DNA from 2 places in the Streptomyces graminofaciens genome. Region 1 is predicted to be linked to the other one. Evidence: riboswitches for the same ligand, from Rfam matches in the RefSeq annotation. Region 1 holds a riboswitch; the other holds the start of a gene.
What was found. Region 1 has a riboswitch for cyclic di-AMP ahead of SGFS_RS17665 (M23 family metallopeptidase). Riboswitches for the same ligand answer to the same signal wherever they lie in the genome.
Positions count from the first base shown of each region.

Region 2: it holds a riboswitch for cyclic di-AMP, as region 1 does, so the genes downstream of both, SGFS_RS46765 (C40 family peptidase) here and SGFS_RS17665 (M23 family metallopeptidase) in region 1, are expected to answer to the same signal.

Region 1 is NZ_AP018448.1:4,120,772-4,130,083, forward strand. It holds gene SGFS_RS17640 (alkaline phosphatase family protein) at 1-244, opposite strand, end outside; gene SGFS_RS17645 (DUF5998 family protein) at 244-831, opposite strand; gene SGFS_RS17650 (bifunctional acetate--CoA ligase family protein/GNAT family N-acetyltransferase) at 985-3,828, opposite strand; gene SGFS_RS17655 (HPr family phosphocarrier protein) at 4,008-4,289, shown strand; gene SGFS_RS17660 (GntR family transcriptional regulator) at 4,498-5,202, opposite strand; gene SGFS_RS17665 (M23 family metallopeptidase) at 5,411-6,190, opposite strand; cyclic di-AMP (ydaO/yuaA leader) riboswitch at 6,203-6,368, opposite strand; gene SGFS_RS17670 (M16 family metallopeptidase) at 6,582-7,970, opposite strand; gene SGFS_RS17675 (M16 family metallopeptidase) at 7,967-9,312, opposite strand, start outside.
Region 2 is NZ_AP018448.1:10,598,948-10,608,259, forward strand. It holds gene SGFS_RS46725 (helix-turn-helix transcriptional regulator) at 1-667, shown strand, start outside; gene bioD (dethiobiotin synthase) at 769-1,485, opposite strand; gene SGFS_RS46735 (adenosylmethionine--8-amino-7-oxononanoate transaminase) at 1,487-2,767, opposite strand; gene bioB (biotin synthase BioB) at 2,760-3,974, opposite strand; gene SGFS_RS46745 (8-amino-7-oxononanoate synthase) at 4,150-5,277, shown strand; gene SGFS_RS46750 (DUF397 domain-containing protein) at 5,329-5,553, opposite strand; gene SGFS_RS46755 (helix-turn-helix domain-containing protein) at 5,564-6,433, opposite strand; gene SGFS_RS46760 (ATP-binding protein) at 6,682-7,140, shown strand; gene SGFS_RS46765 (C40 family peptidase) at 7,247-7,720, opposite strand; cyclic di-AMP (ydaO/yuaA leader) riboswitch at 7,724-7,895, opposite strand; gene SGFS_RS46770 (hypothetical protein) at 8,380-8,685, opposite strand; gene SGFS_RS46775 (ATP-dependent Clp protease proteolytic subunit) at 8,693-9,312, opposite strand, start outside.

The sequences.
Region 1 (9,312 bases):
GCGAGGTCATGAAGGGGGCCTCGTCCGGGTGCGCCCTCAGCTGCTCCCAGCCCAGCCCGTCGATCAGGAAGACGCAGTTGCGGTCGGCCGCGGTCAGTTCCGGTATCGCGGCGGTCGCCCCGGGGACGCTCATGCCCGCCGCGAGGGTGGGCAGGAGGTCGGCGAGCGAGCCGGCGCCGTACTCGGGGACGGGCGCGGATCCGACGGCGAGGGGCTCCGGGTGGTCCCAGGTGGGCAGTGCCATCAGCGGGCGAGGTCCGCGGTCGCCTCGGAGAGGGACTGCGCGAAGGCGAGCGCCTGACGCACGGTCTCCGGGCCGTCCCCGGCCTCGCTGACGCGCAGGCTGAGGTCGTCCGCCGTCGAGCTGCCCGTGTATCCGTGGTCCGCCTCGCAGTTGGGGTCGCCGCAGGCCGCGGGCTCCAGGTCGATGCGGGAGACGGCGCCCCAGCCGATGGTCAGGACGACCTCACGGGGCAGCGTGCCCGGCTTGTACGACTCCGGGTTGGCGACCACGCGGCTGACGACGACCGATGAGATCCGGCCGAGCTTCACGGACTCCGTGGACGTCGTGGCGTACGGCGTCGGGGAGGTGTTGTCCGCGGCCTGCTCGTCGGTGTGGCTGACGATGAAGCGGTTGCCCGTGAGGACCAGCACGGTCACGTGCCGCCGCACCTCGTTGGCGTCGAACGTGGTCTCCTGATGGACCAGGTACGACTTGATGGCCTCGCCGCCGACAGCGGCCTCCACCGCCTCGGCCACGAGGGCCGGGTAGTAGCCGCTGCGCTCGATCGCCGCACGCAGCCCCTGGGTCGTCGTACTGGTCTTGGCCATGACGTCCATCCTACGGTGGCGCACTGACTGCGAGGGACCGCTCTGCCCTCTCTGTCATGGACGGATCGGTACGACGGTCTGTACTCCATGTGTACCCGGCCGCACACCATCGGTACCCGCCCGCCGCCCGGTCGGCACCTGACCGGCGCCCGGTCAGTACACCGGGAGCGTCCTCGGGCCGAGGTCGTCGCGGACGGGCGGGCGCGCGAGCCGCACGGTGGCGCCGAGCACGCTCAGTCCTCGCGGGGCGACGACGACCGGTTCCAGGGAGACCGCGACGACCTCGGGGTGGTCGTCGACCAGCCGCGACACCCGGGACAGCAGTTCCTCCAGCGCACCCGTGTCGACCGGGGCCGAGCCCCTCCAGCCGAAGAGGAGGGGTGCCGTCCGGATCGACCGGACCAGTGAGGCCACGTCCCGCCCGGTGGCCGGAATCAGCCGGTGCGCGATGTCTCCGAGCAGCTGCGACGCGGGCCCGGCGAGCCCGAAGGACAGCACCGCTCCGGCCGCGGGGTCGATCACCGTCCGCACGATCGTGTCGACGCCGCGCGGGGCCATGCCCTGGACGACCGGACGCAGCTCTTCCGGCCCGCCGAACAGCTCCGTCAACTCGGCGTACGCCCGCCGCAGTTGCTCCTCGTCCGCCAGGTCGAGGCGGACGCCGCCCAGGTCGGCGCGGTGCCGCAGGTGCGGGGCGGTCGTCTTGAGCGCCACGGGGTAGCCGATCGCGCGGGCCGCGGCCACGGCCTCGTCCGGGGTGGGCGCGGGCCGAGCCTCCCGCACCCGGATGCCGTAGCGCGCGAGCAGCTCACAGGTCTCGGCCGTACCGAGCGTGAGCCCCTCGCCTCGCGCGAGCAGCCCGTCGATCTGCTCGGCGGCCCCCTTCTCGTCGATGTCCTCGTACACGGGCACTTTCCCGGGGTCCACCCCGTCCCGCCGCCACTGGGCGTACTTCACGGCTTCGGCGAGGGCGCGGACGGCGCGCTCGGCGGCGGGGTAGGCGGGGATGAGGCGGGCGTCCGAAGAGGGCGCGTCCGACGCCTCCCGCACTTCGGTGGGAGGTCGTTCCGCAGGGCGGAACGGGTGGGCACCGCCTGCGGCGCCGGGTGCCGATTCGGCCGCCTGGGGCCCGGTGCTGGCCGCAGCGGACAACGCCGCCGCCAGGCCGCCCAGCTCGACGTGCACCACGAGCACCGGCTTCGACGGCGTCGCCGCCGCCGCTGCCCGCAACGCCTCCGCCAGCTCCGCATCGCCGGGCGACACCTCCCCGAGCGCCGGTATCGCGGTCACCACCACCGCGTCGCACGAGTCGTCGGCCAGCGCCCGCGACAACGCCGCGTGGAAGTCCTGCGCCGAGGCGCCCGTGGTCAGGTCCAGCGGACGCAGCGGTCGCAGCCCCTCGGAGAGGCACGCGTCGTAGGTGAGCAGCCCCAGCGACTCCGAGTTCCCCAGGATCGCCACCCTCGGCCCCGCCGGCAGCGGCTGCCGGGCCAGCAGCAGCCCCGTGTCGACCAGGTCCGTGATCGTGTCGACCCGGATCACCCCTGCCTGGCGCAGCAGCTCGGACACCGTGGCGTGGGGCAGCCGCGTGGCTCGTACGGCGTGCCCCTGGGGAGCGGAGCCGTGACGCGCCCCCTGCACCACCACGAGCGGCTTGACCGCGGCCGTGCGCCGGGCGAGGCGGGTGAACTTGCGCGGGTTGCCGATGGACTCCAGGTACATCAGGACGACATCGGTGTCCGGGTCCTCGTACCAGTACTGGAGGACGTCGTTCCCCGAGACGTCCGCCCGGTTGCCCGACGACACGAATGTCGACACGCCTGTGACCCCGGTGACTCCTCCCCCGCGTCGGTGCAGCCGGGACAGCAGGGCGATGCCGATGGCGCCGGACTGGGCGAAGAGGCCGATACGGCCGGAGCGGGGCATCTCGGGGGCGAGCGAGGCGTTCAGCCGTACCTCGGGGGAGGTGTTGATGATGCCGAAGGCGTTCGGGCCGATGATGCGCATGCCGTACGTGCGCGCCTGGCGGACCAGATCGCGCTGGCGCTCACGCCCCTCGGGACCGCTCTCGGCGTACCCGGCGGAGACGACCACGAGCCCCTGCACGCCGTGCTCGCCGCACTCGGCGACGGCCTCGGGGACGTAGGCGGCCGGGACGGCGACGACCGCGAGGTCGACGGGCCCCTCGATGTCCCCGACGGAGCGGTACGCCGGGACGCCGTCGAGTTCCTTCTCCTCTTCCCGCATGCCCTTGTTCACCGCGTACAACTTCCCGCAGAACCCCGCGTCCCGCAGGTTGGCGAGCACGCTGCGGCCCACTCCCCCGGACGCGCGCCCGGCGCCGACGACGGCGACCGAGCCGGGGGCGAGCAGTCGCTGCACGGACCGGGCCTCGGCGCGCTGCTCCCGCGCGCGCTGCACGGCGAGGGAGCGGTCGGTGGGCTCCAGGCCGAATTCGAGGCGTACGACGCCGTCCTCGAAGCTGCGCTTCTGCTGGTACCCGGCGTCCGTGAACACCTTGATCATCTTGCTGTTGGCAGGGAGCACCTCGGCGGCGAAGCGCCTGATGCCGCGCTCGCGGGCGACAGCGGCGATGTGTTCGAGGAGAGCGGAGGCGACGCCACGCCCCTGATGGGCGTCCTGGACGAGGAAGGCGACCTCGGCCTCGTCGGCGGGGGCCGACGCGGGCATGCCGTCGGCGTCGATTCGGTCATAGCGTACGGTGGCGATGAACTCGCCGCCGACCGTGGCCGCGAGTCCCACCCGGTCCACGAAGTCGTGGTGCGTGAAGCGGTGGACGTCCTTGGCGGACAGGCGAGGGTACGGCGCGAAGAAGCGGTAGTACTTCGACTCGTCCGAGACCTGCTCGTAGAAGCTGACCAGGCGCTCGGCGTCATCAACGGTGATGGGCCTGACGCGTGCGGTGCCGCCGTCGCGCAGCACCACGTCGGCCTCCCAGTGGGCGGGGTACTCGTGCCGGTCCGACGAGGTCTGCATGGGCCCCAGAGTACGGCTCGCGTCCGTGTGCGGCGCGAGGCAGTCTGGGGAAGCACAACTGCCGGTTGACGGTCAGGCCGTGGGCCCGATTCCGGCGCGCTTCACGATATGGGAAACTGGTCTAGACAACCCGGTCTAGACCTCTTGAGTCACTCAATACATCCGAAGGGCAGCATCACATGGCTGAGCGCCGCGTCAACGTCGGCTGGGCCGAGGGCCTCCACGCCCGCCCCGCATCCATCTTCGTCCGGGCCACCACGGCCGCCGGTATCCCCGTGACGATCGCCAAGGCCGACGGCAACGCCGTCAACGCGGCCTCCATGCTGGCGGTCCTGGGCCTCGGCGCCCAGGGCGGCGAGGAGATCGTCCTGGCCTCCGACGCGGAGGGCGCGGACATCGCGCTCGACCGTCTGGCCAAGCTCGTCTCCGAGGGGCTCGAGGAGCTTCCCGAGACGGTCTGAGCGACGCGGTGAGGCCCTGAGGGCCACCACCACCCGCACGCGACACCGAAGGGCTCGTCCGATTTATCGGGCGGGCCCTTCGCATTTCCGTTCCGCAGGCGGCCTGTTTTCGTTCGGCGAACGACGGGACGTTGGCAGGGAAATCTTTCTGCGGGCAGCAAAAATAATGCCCCGCGAATTCCCACTGTCTTTGTATACGGCTCCCGTGTTAAAGCCGCGGGCCCGTCATGTTTACGTGATGTTGCGAAGTCCTCACACGGTCCGCGCGCTCCGCCCCGGCGGGCCCGCCCGGAAATCGGAGACGGTGTGCGGCGGTCGCCCGCTCGGTGTGCAGGGCGGTGATCGTCCGCGCCCGGTCGCTGTCGCCGCGCGCGACCGCGTCCACGATGCCGCCGTGCTCCGCCCAGGACTCCACGGGGTTGGCCGGCGCCTCGACCGCGTACATCCAGGCGATCTTGTGCCGCAGCTGGGCGAGCGTCGAGGTCAGCGCGGGGCTGCCGGAGGCCTGGGCGAGCGTCTCGTGGAACCAGCCGCCCAGGGAGCGCAGGTCCTCGCTGTTGCCCCGCCTGGCCCGCTCCTGGCCCAGCCTGACCAGGCCGCGCAGCACCTTGAGGTGCGCCTCCGTACGGCGCTGGGCGGCACGGGCGGCGCCCAGCGGCTCCAGCAGCATGCGCATCTCCAGCAGGTCGGCGGCCTCCTGCTCGGTCGGCTCGGCGACGCACGCGCCCGCGTGCCTGCGCGTCACCACGAAGCCCTCGGCCTCCAGCGTGCGCAGCGCCTCGCGCACGGGGACGCGGCTGACGCCGTAGCGGCGGGCGAGCAGTTCCTCGGTGAGACGGCCGCCGCGCTCGTAGACACCCGCGACGATGTCATCACGGATCGCCGTGCATACCGAATGCGCCGGAATACGCATGACCGACCTCCGCCTTAATCCCCGTGAAACGTCGATGATTGACGTGTGTTCCAGCGACTCTATTGCAGCGGGCCGGAATTTCCGATGGCGGGCCGGAATCCATGGATATTTTTTGGACAGGAGGTACGTCACAACGAGGAGGTCCCGCACAACGACGAAAGCCCCGGCTCGGTGAGCCGGGGCCTCGCGGGAAGCGCTGAGCGGTTCGTCAGACGTTCACGCCGTGCGAGCGCAGGTACGCGACGGGGTCGATGTCCGAGCCGTAGTCGGGCGACGTACGGGCCTCGAAGTGCAGATGCGGGCCGGTGACGTTGCCCGTCGCGCCGGAGAGGCCGATCTGCTGGCCGGGGGTGACCGTCTGGCCGACGGAGACGCCGATGGACGACAGGTGGCCGTACTGGGTGTACGTGCCGTCGTTCATCTTGATGACGATGTTGTTGCCGTACGCGCCGCCCCAACCCGCCTCGACGACGGTGCCGGAGCCGACCGCGTGGACGACCGTGCCGGACGCGGCGTGGAAGTCGACACCGGTGTGGGTGCCGGAGGACCAGACGGCGCCGCCGGCCTTGTAGCCGGTGGAGATGTACGAGCCGCTGATCGGGGAGACGAAGGTGTTGAGGCGCTTGCGCTCGGCGGCGCGGGCGGCGCGGACCTCGACCTCGCGGTCCGCCTTGGCCTTCGCGGCGGCTTGCGCCCGGGCCTGCTCCTGCGCCTGCTTCTTGGCGGCGGCCACCTCGGCGGCCTGCTGCTGGGCGGCGGCCTGGGTGTCGACCTGCTCGGCGACCGTGTCGCCGAGGGTGATGATCTGGTTCAGCCCGGTCTGCTCGGAGGGTGACTCCGGGACGGAGGCGCCCGCGGCGAGCGCCGGAGCCGAAAGGGTGCCTATGACACCGGTGGTGGTGAGAGCGGCGACGCCCACGGTCCTCGTGGTCGAGCGCTTCACACGGCCGGGACGGCGATGCTTCCCAGCGGCACGGGTGAACGCCATCAAGTGGCTGGTCCTTTCCTTCCCTCTCGCCTACCGGGTTAGCTGACGGGTTCGGAGCAGGAAGGTCTCCTACGGAAACCCCTCAACTGGTGAAGGGCGTCCGATTCACCCCAGGGACTGCGGTTGGGTCCCCGGCTCCCCTGGCTCGCGCCGTACGGGGACTCGGCGATGACTGTCCGGTGCCGCGGCTGCGGCGAACTGCTGGCGAACAGCCGGACCGACGCTAAGTGGGCCACTTCGAAATAACAAACGGATCACGGGTTTTGTTGCGTACGCCACAGGTCAGACACACAACCTCCCCCATTAATAGGGACAAACAGGGGCCCCGGTGACTCTTCAGTCACTGGGGCCCCTGCGGTTTGCGAGCTTCCGCCCGGATCCGCCCGGTCCTCTACTCGGCCGGTACGACGGTGACTTCGCCGATGCCGAGGGCCCTGACCGGCTCCTCGATCTGCGCGGCGTCGCCGACGAGGATCGTCACCAGACGGTCCACCGGGAAGGCGTTGACCGCGGCCGCGGTGGCCTCCACCGTGCCGGTCGCGGCGAGCTGCTGATAGAGCGTCGCCTGGTAGTCGTCCGGCAGGTACTGCTCGACCTGGTCGGCCAGCGTGCTCGCCACGGCCGCGGCCGTCTCGTACTTGAGGGGGGCGACCCCGACGAGGTTCTGCACGGCGACATCGCGCTCGGCGTCGGTCAGGCCCTCGGCGGCGAGCGTGCGCAGGACCGTCCACAGGTCGTCGAGCGCCGGGCCCGTGTTCGGCGTGTCGACCGAACCGCTGATGGCGAGCATCGAGGCACCCGAGCCGTCCGGCGCGGAACGCAACACCTGGCCGAACGCGCGCACACCGTAGGTGTAGCCCTTTTCCTCCCGCAGGACGCGGTCCAGGCGGGAGGTGAGGGTGCCGCCGAGGCAGTACGTGCCGAGCACCTGGGCGGCCCACACGCGGTCGTGGCGGTCGGCGCCGACGCGGCCGATGAGCAGCTGCGTCTGGACGGCGCCGGGACGGTCCACGATGACGACACGTCCGGTGTCGTCGGCGCTCACCGGCGGCACGGGGCGCGGCTGGGCCGAGGAGCCGGTCCAGGCGCCCAGGGTGTCGCCGAGGAGCGCGTCCAGGTCGACACCGGTGAGGTCGCCGACGACCACGGCGGTGGCCGTCGCGGGGCGTACGTGCTTCTCGTAGAAGGCGCGTACGGCCGCGGAGTCGATGCCCTCGACGGTCTCCTCGGTGCCCTGGCGCGGGCGGGACATGCGCGAAGCCGCCGGGAACAGCTCCTTGGAGAGCTGCTTCGCGGCACGGCGGCCCGGGTTGGCCGTCTCGTGCGGGATCTCGTCCAGGCGGTTGGCGACGAGCCGCTCGACCTCGCTGTCCGCGAACGCGGGGGCCCGCAGGGCGTCGGCGAGCAGACCGAGCGCCTTGGGCAGCCGCGACACGGGGACTTCGAGGGACAGGCGTACGCCGGGGTGGTCCGCGTGCGAGTCGAGGGTGGCGCCGCAGCGCTCCAGCTCGGCGGCGAACTCCTCGGCGGTGTGCTTGTCGGTGCCCTCGGAGAAGGCGCGGGCCATGATCGTGGCGACGCCGTCGAGGCCGGCCGGCTCGGCGTCCAGGGGCGCGTCGAGGAGGACCTCCACGGCGACGACCTGCTGGCCGGGGCGGTGGCAGCGCAGGACGGTCAGGCCGTTGTCCAGCGCGGCGCGCTCGGGCGCCGGGAACGCCCAGGGCTTGGCGTCGCCGGCCTGGGGCTGCGGGTGGAACTCCATGTTCGCGAGTTCGGTCACTTCGCCGACTCCTCGTTCTCGTCGGTGGTCTCGGCGTCGTCGGCTTCGGGGGCGACCGGCTCGTAGACGAGCACCGCGCGGTTGTCGGGGCGCAGGCGGGCCTTGGCGACCTCCTGGACCTCCTCGGGGGTCACCTCGAGGACGCGCTTGACGGCGGTCAGGGCGAGCTGCGGGTCGCCGAACAGGACGGCGAAGCGGCACAGTTCGTCGGCGCGGCCCGCGACCGTGCCGAGGCGGTCCAGCCACTCGCGCTCCAACTGGGCCTGGGCGCGCTCCATCTCCTCGGCCGTGGGGCCCTCCTCGGCGAACCGGGCGAGCTCCTCGTCGACGGCGGTCTCGATGACCGGTACCTCCACGTCGCCGGAGGTCTTCACGTCGAACCAGCCCAGGGAGGGTGCGCCGGCCAGCCTCAGCAGGTAGAAGCCGGCGGCGACGGCGGTGCGGTCACGGCGTACGAGCCGGTTGTAGAGGCGGGACGACTCGCCGCCGCCGAGGATCGTCAGCGCCAGGTCGACCGCGTCGCACGCGCGCGTGCCGTCCTCCGGCAGCCGGTAGGCGGCCATCAACGCGCGCGCGGGGACCTCTTCCTCGATGATCTCGCGCAGTTCCTCGCCGATGATCTCGGGCAGCGCGCCGTCACGCGGGGCGGGCTTGCCGTCGTGCCCCGGGATGGAGCCGAAGTACTTCTCGACCCAGGCGAGCGTCTGCTCGGGGTCGATGTCGCCGACCACCGAGAGCACCGCGTTGTTGGGCGCGTAGTAGGTGCGGAAGAACGCGCGGGCGTCCTCCAGGGTGGCCGCGTCCAGGTCCGCCATCGACCCGATCGGGGTGTGGTGGTAGGGGTGGCCCTCCGGGTAGGCGAGGGCGGTCAGCTTCTCGAAGGCGGTGCCGTAGGGGACGTTGTCGTAGCGCTGGCGGCGCTCGTTCTTGACGACGTCCCGCTGGTTCTCCATCGACTCGTCGTCGAGGGCCGCGAGCAGCGAGCCCATGCGGTCGGCCTCCAGCCAGAGGGCGAGCTCCAGCTGGTGGGTGGGCATGGTCTCGAAGTAGTTGGTGCGCTCGAAACTGGTCGTGCCGTTCAGCGAGCCGCCCGCGCCCTGGACCAGTTCGAAGTGGCCGTTGCCCTTGACCTGGGCGGAGCCCTGGAACATCAGGTGCTCGAAGAGGTGGGCGAGGCCGGTACGGCCCTTGACCTCGTGACGGGAGCCGACGTCGTACCAGAGGCACACCGCCGCGACCGGGGTCAGGTGGTCCTCGGAGAGCACCACGCGCAGGCCGTTGGCCAGACGATGCTCGGTCGCTGTCAGGCCTCCGGAGCCTGCCTCGGCTGTGGCCGTGTGAC
Region 2 (9,312 bases), 6.5 Mb from region 1:
TGCCCGACTCCGCGCGCTCGCCGGATTCGGCCCCGGACACGGACACCGGGCGATCCGGCACATCGCCACCCCGCACTACGTCGAGGCCGCCGTCCGCACCGGCGACACCCGCGTGGCCCGGGCCGCGCACGCCGACTACGACCGCTGGGCCCGTACCGTCCGCAGCCCCGACGACCTCGCCCTCAGCGCCCGCTGCCACGCCCTGCTGGCCACCGGGGAGGAGGCCTTCGACCACTACCGCACGGCCCTGGACCTGCACGCGTCCGGCACCCGCGACTTCGAACGCGCCCGTACGGAACTGCTGTTCGGCAGTGCGCTGCGCAGACTCCGCAAGCGCACCGAGGCCCGCGACCGGCTGCACAGCGCCCTGGAAGCCTTCGAACACTTCGGCTCCCCGCACTGCGCGACCCAGGCCCGCGCCGAACTCCGCGCCCTCGGCGAACGCGCCGAGCCCACCCACACGGCCGACGCCCTGGCCACCCGCCTCACGGCCCAACAACTGATGGTCGCCCGCATGGCGGCCGACGGCGCCACGAACCGCGAAATCGCCGCGAGGCTGCTGCTGAGCCCACGCACGATCGACCACCATCTGCGGGGGGTGTTCGCGAGGCTGGGGATCAGATCACGGATCGAGCTGGTGCGGTTGCTTGGGGAGGACGGCGGCTGACGCAGTTACCACCGTGGGCTGTCGATCCGCAGGGCGAACGGGTGGGCAGCCGACAGCCCCGGGTGCCTTCTCGGCAGGTCCAGCGGCGCGACTGCCCGCGGCTACGAAGCCTCCCGCGCCGAAAACACCCCCGCGTCCCACACCCCACCCAACACCGGGGCCAGCCAGCCCCCCGCCCCCGCACGGAAGTGCGCCGGCTCCCACGCCCCCGCCCCGGAGGGCACCGCACCCACCAACGGCGCCCCCGCCACCACCGGCAGATCCGCCAGGTTGCAACGAGACGCCAGATCGGGCGCGTCGGGCCAGCTGCCGATCACGACACCCGTCAAGTCCAGCCCCCGCACCCGCAGCTCGCGCGCGGTCAGCTCGGTCGTGTTCAGTGTGCCGAGCCCCGCGGAGGCGACCAACAGCACGGGCGCGCCCAGCAACCGGGCGGCATCCGCCAGCGTCCCGCCCGCCTCGTCGAACCGTACGAGCAGCCCGCCCGCGCCCTCGACCAGCACCAGATCGTGCTCGACTGCCAGCTTGGCCGCCGCCTCGGCCACGTCCGCGGGCCGCACCGGAGGCAGCCCGGCGCGCCGGGCTGCCGTCGCGGGAGCCAACGGCTCGGGATAGCGGCCGAGTTCGCGGGTCGTGACGGCACCCGCGAGCCGGGCCACCTCGTCCGCGTCACCGCGCTCGTCCGGCCGTACCCCCGTCTGCGCCGGCTTGAGCACGGCGACGGACCGGCCGGCCGCCGCGGCCACCGCGGCGACGGCCGCCGTGGTCACCGTCTTGCCGACCTCCGTGCCCGTCCCCGTGATCACCAGGACCGCCATGTCACCCCTCCCGCGCCGCCGCGCACACCGCGCGCGCGATCCGCGCCACGTCCTCGTCGCCCGTGACGTACGGCGGCATCGTGTAGACGAGATCCCGGAACGGCCGCAGCCACACGCCCTCGCGCACCGCGGCCGCCGTGGCCGCCCTCATGTCCACCTCGTGGTCGAGCTGCACGACACCGATCGCGCCGAGCACCCGTACGTCCTTCACACCAGGGAGGTCCGAAGCCGGTGCCAGCTCCTCCCGCAGGCCCGCCTCGATCCGCTTGACCTCCGAAAGCCAGTCCTGGCCCAGCAGCAGATCGATCGACGCGCCGGCGACGGCCGCCGCGAGCGGGTTGCCCATGAAGGTGGGCCCGTGGGCCAGTACCGGCACCTCGCCCCGCGAGATCCCGTCGGCCACTGCTGCCGTGCACAGGGTCGCCGCCAGCGTCAGATAACCGCCGGTGAGCGCCTTGCCCACGCACATCACATCCGGCGTGACCGCCGCGTGCTCCGCCGCGAACAGCGCGCCCGTGCGCCCGAACCCGGTCGCGATCTCGTCGAACACCAGCAGCACGCCGTGCGCGTCGCACGCCTCGCGCAGCACCCGCAGATACGCGGGGGAGTGGAAGCGCATCCCGCCCGCGCCCTGCACGACCGGCTCGACGATCACGGCCGCCAGTTCGTCCGCGTGCCGCTCGATCGCCGCACGCAACTGATCGGCGTACGACTCCTCGTACGCGACCGGTGGCGGGCCGACGAACACCTGCCGGGGCAGCACCCCGGTCCACAGCTCGTGCATCCCGCCCTCGGGGTCGCACACCGACATCGGCTGCCAGGTGTCGCCGTGGTAGCCGCCGCGCCAGGTCAGCAGGCGCTGCTTGCCGGGGCGGCCCAGCGAACGCCAGTACTGGAGGCACATCTTGACCGCGACCTCGACCGACACCGAGCCCGAGTCGGCCAGGAAGACATGCTCCAGACCCTCGGGGGAGATGTCGACCAGGCGCTTCGCGAGCCGTACGGCGGGCTCGTGCGTGAGCCCGCCGAACATCACATGGCTCATCCGGGCGAGCTGCCCGTGCGCGGCCTCGTTGAGCACCGGGTGGTTGTAGCCGTGGATGGCCGACCACCAGGACGACATGCCGTCGACCAGCTCGCCCGAACCGTCCGCGAGCCGCAGCCGGACCCCGCTCGCCGACTCCACGACGAGCGGTTCGACCCGGCCGGGCATGGGCCCGTACGGATGCCAGACGTGCCGCCGGTCGAGATCCAGCAGCTCGGAGACCGGCAGATCAGGCATTGGGCGCGAGATCCGTTCCGGCACCCCGGCGGCGTACGGCGACCAGGTCCGTACGCGCCTCGTTCGCCTTCGCAGCGGACGCGGCGGCGGGAACGGATCCGCAGACTCCGCCGCCCTCGTGGGACCCGCAGCCGCCCCCCGTGCCCTCGTGCGACCCGCATCCGGCGTTTTCCGCCGACCCGCACCCGCTGACCACCGCACTCGCCCGGTGTTCCGGCAGGGTCACCTGGTCCGCGCCCTCCACCTCGAACCCGGCGTCGGCGATCATCTCCAGGTCGGCCTTGCCGGCCTGGCCCTCGGTGGTGAGGTAGTCGCCGAGGAAGATCGAGTTGGCCAGGTGCAGGGCGAGCGGCTGCATCGTGCGGAGATGGACCTCGCGGCCGCCCGCGATACGCACCTCGACGTCCGGGCAGACGAAGCGCACCATGGCCAGAATCCGTAGACAGCGCTGCGGGGTGAGGTTCCACTCCTTGGCCAGCGGGGTGCCCTCGACCGGGATCAGGAAGTTCACCGGGACCGAGTCCGGGTCCAGTTCGCGCAGCGAGAAGACCACGTCGACCAGGTCCTCGTCGCTCTCGCCCATGCCCGCGATCAGCCCGGAACAGGCCGAAAGACCGGCCGAGTGCGCCTTCTGTACGGTGTCGACACGGTCGGCGTACGTATGCGTGCTCGTGATGTCGCCGTACGTCGCCTCGGACGTGTTGAGGTTGTGGTTGTACGCATCCGCCCCGGCCTCGCGCAGTCGCTCGGCCTGGCCCTCGGAGAGCAGACCGAGGCAGGCGCACACCTCGACGCCCTCGTTCGCTTCCTTGATCGCCTTGATGGTGTCGGAGACCCGGTCCACGTCCCGGTCGGTCGGGCCCCGGCCACTGGCCACCAGACAGACTCGCTTGGCGCCACCCGCCAAACCGGCGGCGGCGGCCTCGGAGGCCTGGTCCGGCTTGAGCCAGGTGTACTTGAGGATGCCGGTGGTGGAGCCGAGCCGCTGAGAACAGTAGGAACAGTCCTCGGGGCACAGGCCGGACTTCAGGTTGACCAGGTAGTTCAGCTTCACCCGGCGTCCGAACCAGTGCCGGCGCACCTTGCCGGCCGCGGTCACCACGTCGAGCAGGTCGTCGTCGGAGGTGGCAAGCACGGCGAGCGCCTCGGCACGGCTCGGCGACTCGCGCCGAAGCCCCTTGTCCACCAGCGTGTTCAGCAGGTCCATGAGAGCCGATCCTGTCCTACGCGGTGGCCCCGGGCCAAGGATGGTTCGTACAAGAGAGTCCGTAAGACGTGTGGGTATTGCCACATCGTGGGTGGTTGATCGTGCGGCTAGGGTCTGTGAACTGCCTACAAAAGCACCCGCTCCGTGGGCGGCCCACACCACCCCGGAGGGACCCATGGCGTTCGGCTGGATCGACGAGCAGGCGGCCGTGCGCCGCCGCGCCGGGCTCGTACGGACGCTGCGGCCCCGTCCGGCCGAGTCGCCGCTGCTGGACCTCGCGAGCAACGACTATCTGGGCCTGGCCCGGCACCCCGAGATCACCGAGGGCGCCGCCGAGGCCGCCCGCAGGTGGGGCGGCGGTGCCACCGGCTCCCGGCTCGTCACCGGCACCACCGAACTGCACGGCGAGTTGGAGCGGGAGCTGGCCGACTTCACCGGCTTCGAGGCGGCCCTGGTCTTCTCCTCCGGCTACGCGGCCAACCTCGCCGCCGTGACCGCCCTCGCCCCCCACGGCTCCCTCGTCGTCTCGGACGCGGGCAACCACGCCTCGCTCATCGACGGCTGCCGACTGGCCCGGGGCACCACCCAGGTCGTGGCCCACGCCGACCCGGAGGCCGTCCGCAAGGCGCTCGGCACCCATGCCGGGCCCGCCGTCGCGGTCTCCGACACCGTCTTCTCGGTGGACGGGGACGCCGCCCCGCTGGCCGAACTGGCTGCCGCGTGCCGTGAGTACGGCGCCGGGCTCGTCGTGGACGACGCCCACGGCCTGGGCGTACTGGGCGACGGTGGCCGGGGTGCCCCGTACGCGGCGGGGCTCGCGGGCGCCCCCGACGTCGTCGTGACGGTCACGCTGTCGAAGTCCCTGGGCAGCCAGGGCGGCGCCGTCCTCGGCCCGGCGCACGTCATCGACCACCTGGTCAACGCGGCCCGTACGTTCATCTTCGACACGGGCCTCGCCCCGGCCGCCACCGGCGCCGCCCTGGCCGCGCTCAGGCTGCTGCGCCGTGAGCCGGAGCGGGCCGCGCGGGCCCGTGAGGTGGCGAGGGAACTGCACACACGGCTGACGGCGTCGGGCCATGAAGCGGTGCGGCCCGACGCCGCCGTGGTGTCCGTGCGCGCGCCGTCTGCGGATCAGGCGGTGCGATGGGCGGCGGACTGCCGTACGGCGGGGCTCGCCGTCGGCTGCTTCCGCCCACCGTCCGTGCCCGACGGCATCTCGAGGCTGCGGCTGACCGCCCGCGCGGATCTCACCGAGGGGCAGATCGACCGAGCCGTGGGGATCATCGGCGATACGCGACCGTGAGTCGGCGTCCCGGCCGTGCTCGCCAAGGGCGATGGTGCTGGGCGCTCTCGCTTACCGAAGCGCGGTGAGGAACCCCTCCCAGGCTCCGGGGGCGAACAGCAGGGCGGGCCCCGCCGTGTTCTTGGAGTCGCGTACGGCGACCAGTCCGGCCCAGGGGCCGGGGCACGGCCGGGCGGTCTCGACGCAGTTGTTCATTCCGGTGCTGCGGCTGCTGCGCACCCATCGCACACCGCGCAGCGCGGTACTGGTGGGTACGTTCCGAGGCAGTGCGGACATTGGTGCCTCCTTACGCGCCGTCGGCCGACTCGGCCAGTCCGGCGATGTAATCCAACGATTCCTCGGGCGAAAGGGCGTGGATCTGAAGGGTGTCGAAGGCCTCCACATAAGCCTTGAGGTCTTCTTTCCGCTCGAGGTAGAGGCTACTCGTCAAGTGGTCGAGAACAACGACGTCCAGATCGGATGTGCTCCGAAATGAGAAGATTACGTAAGGCCCGGTGATGCCGATATGCGCCCCGGCAGTGAACGGCAGCACCTGCAGCCGCACTTGGGGAAGCGCCGCGGCCTCGGCCAGTCGGCGCAACTGACGGGCCATGACCTCGGGTCCGCCCACCTCACGCCGGAGAACCGCCTCGTCGAGCACGGCGCTCAGCTCCATCGGCGGATCCGCCCGCAGGACGTCCTGCCGCGCGAGCCGTACCTCCACGAGGGCGTCGAGTTTGTCGTCTTCCAGCCCCTCCACCGCGGCCCGGGTGACCGCCCGGGCGTACTCCGGGATCTGCAGAAGCCCGGGCACCACCGAGGTCTCCAGTGTCCGCATCCCGCTGGCCTGGGACTCCAGACTGATGAAATCGCGGTACGTCGGCGGCAGTACCCCGCGGTACGCGTGCCACCAGTTGTGCCGCCCGCCGCCGTCCTCCGAGCCGGCGAGCGCCAGGAGCAACTCCCGTAGCTCGGAGTCGTCGATCCCGTATGCGTCCAGCAGGACCCGCACGTCCGCCGGCTTCACCCCGCTGGCGCCGGTCTCGATCCGGCTCACCTTGGACTGGTGCCAGTCCACGAGCCGGGCGGCCTGGGTGCTGGTGAGGCCGGCCCCGGTGCGCAGATCACGTAGCTCGGCGCCGAGCTTGCGGCGACGTACCGCCGGACCGTATTGCATGGGTTTCTCCTTCCGCCCGGCGCGTGCTGGTCGGGTGACGCAGAGGATGGACCGAGAGTCCACCCGAATACGGTCGGCCGTCGGAGAGTTCACCGCTTCGAGCGACAGATATATGCATATCTTGGTGGATCGCCACTCGTTGTGGCCCAGGTGATGGCACTCTGGCGCGAAGCACCAGTTCCGGGACCGTACTCGAACCAACCGCTCCGTGTCGGACACCGGTCCCGTGGGAAAGGGACGACCTCGCCATGGCAGACCACCAGGAAGCATCCGTCACTCTGCCGAGCGATCCCGCCTCGGTGTCCGCTGCCCGTAGATACGTCGCCAACGTGCTGGCCGAATGGGGCCTGCCGAGCGACACGGACACCGCCGACACCGTGCGCCTGATCGTGTCCGAACTCGCCACCAACGCCGTCCAGCACACGTTCGGTCAATCGCCCACCTTCACCGTCGACCTCGCGCTCGACCGCGACGAGCGGCTGCACATCGGTGTCACCGACAGCCATCCGCGCTTTCCGAAACGTCTGCCCGCCGCCGTCCAGCAGGACAACGGCCGGGGCATGGTCATCATCCGCTGGCTGACCGCCGAGTGCGGCGGCAGGCTGAGCGTCAGACCCACGCGGGAGGGCGGCAAGACGGTGGCGATCGAGCTGCCGTGGGCGGCGCCGGTACAGCCGGTCAGGGCCGGCGGACAGCAGGAGCCCTGAAGGGGCCGTGGGACGACAGCGGCCCTCGGTGCTGTCGCGCGAGGGCCGGTGTCCGGTGTGGAGCGGGCGGCGGCAGGACGCGCCGCCACCGCCCGTCAGCGGCGGATCAGACGACCCGGCCGTACCAGACGCTCTTCGTCCATATCTTTTCGAGCTTCACGACGTCACCCGTCTTCGGCGAGTGCCAGATCTTTCCCTTCCCGGCGTAGATACCGACGTGGTAGACGTTCGAGCCCGAGTGGAAGAAGACGAGATCTCCGAGCGTGCGTTTGCTCGATGAGATGTGCTTCGTCTTGTTGTACTGCTGCTGAGCAGTACGGGGCAGCTTCTTGCCCGCCTTCTTGAACGAGTAGAGGGTCAGCCCTGAGCAGTCGAACCTGCCCGGGCCCGTGGCGCCGTACTTGTACGGGGAACCCTTCTTCGAAGCCGCGACCTGTAGTGCCTTCGACGCCGGTGTGGCCGCCTCGGCGTCGGATACGACGCCCGGGGCCAGGATGCTGCCGCCCACGGCGGCGATGGTGAGAGCCGAGGCCGTGCCGGCCCGGGTCAACAGCGACGGGACACGATTCAGCGCAGTCATGCGCAACCCTTCGTCAGCCGCCTGTGAAGGATGACCTGTCGGATTCGGGCTGGCGAAGTTGCCCGGCCGCGTGACGCGGCTTCACCCCAAGGGCTGCTCGGCCCGGTCATGGCGTGACCGTTCCGGCGACCCGTCGTGCTTGGGTCCTCCACTCCTGCCGATGCACTCCTGTCGACCGGTCATCCGGGCGGCGGCAGGACTCGGCGTCCACCCGGATCGCCCCGCCGCTGTGGCGGGGGCTTGTCGTCAGGAAGGGATCTTGACGCACCGAAGCCGGAAAATCCCAACGGAATCGGGGATTTGTGGCCTTACTCACCACTCGCCCGATCGGGTGGACAGGGTGTTTTCGGTGCTGTTGTCCACCCGGTCGAGGAGCCCCGCACCTGCACCGGAACAAATCATTCCGGCCCTGACGTAGGCGCGTTGCGCAACTGCGAAGGGCCTTCGGGGAGGATGCCCCGCTAGGCCTTTCGAGTGACGACATCCGGTCCGTATGCCAACTGGTCCGGACGTCTCCTCGGCCCATCAGTACGGCCGGCGACCCCGGATCGGTTCAGACCGGTTCGAATTCGGGTGAGTTCGGCTTGGTCGGCGCGGCTTCGTGCGGGTGTGGACGGAGCGCTTCGGTGTGGCTTTCACGCGGCTTCGGGGCGGCCGGATCAACTGTCGGAATCGGGCGGCAGGGTGACCCGGGCCGCGCGTCGTTCTCCGTCGAGGACGCGCAGGGCCCGCGCCATGGTTGCGGCATGCACTTCATGTTCGCCCCGGCTGTGCATCAACTCAAGTGCGTCGCGCAGCGCGTGCGCCTTTGCGACCAGAGCCTGCGCCGCCCGCAGCCCGCGATAGGTGTCGCCGGGGCGTGCGGGATTGATCCGGCCGAGGAGGTCGACGACGTCGAGGTAGCGGTCGATCAGCTCCGCCTCGGCGCGGGTGAGGGCGGGCAGCGGCGGCAGTTCGGGGACCATCGGCGGCTCACCTCGCGCCGGGGGACGTGCCGCCCGGGAGGGTGCGCGAGGTCTTGCGGCTCGGGACGATTCCGTCGGCGAGCCCGTACTCCACCGCTCCTTGCGCGTCGAGGAACTTGTCCCGCTCGATGTCGGCGCGGACCTGCTCGGGGTCGCGTCCCGTGTGCCGCGCGAGCAGCTCCTCCAGCATCCGGCGGTCGCGCGCCAACTCCTCGGCGCGTATGGCCAGGTCGCTCGTCTGCCCCTCGATCGGCTCGGTGAGCGCCGGCTGGCGGATCACCACCCTCGCGCCGGGCAGGACGTACCGCTTGCCCGGTGTGCCGGCCGCGAGCAGCACCGCGGCGGACGACCCCGCCTGCCCCAGGCAGATCGTCTCCACATCGCAGGTGACGAAGCTGATGGTGTCGTAGATCGCCGTCATCGCGCGGAGCGAGCCGCCGGGGGAGTTGATGTAGAGCGAGATGTCGCGGTCCGGTGACTGGTACTCGAGGTGCATGAACTGCGCCATCACGTCGTTGGCCGAGGTGTTGTCGATCGGCGTCCCGAGGAACACGATCCGTTCCTCCAGCAGCTTCGAGTACGGATCCAGCGTCCGGTGCCCCGCACTCGTGCGCTCGGTGAACTCGG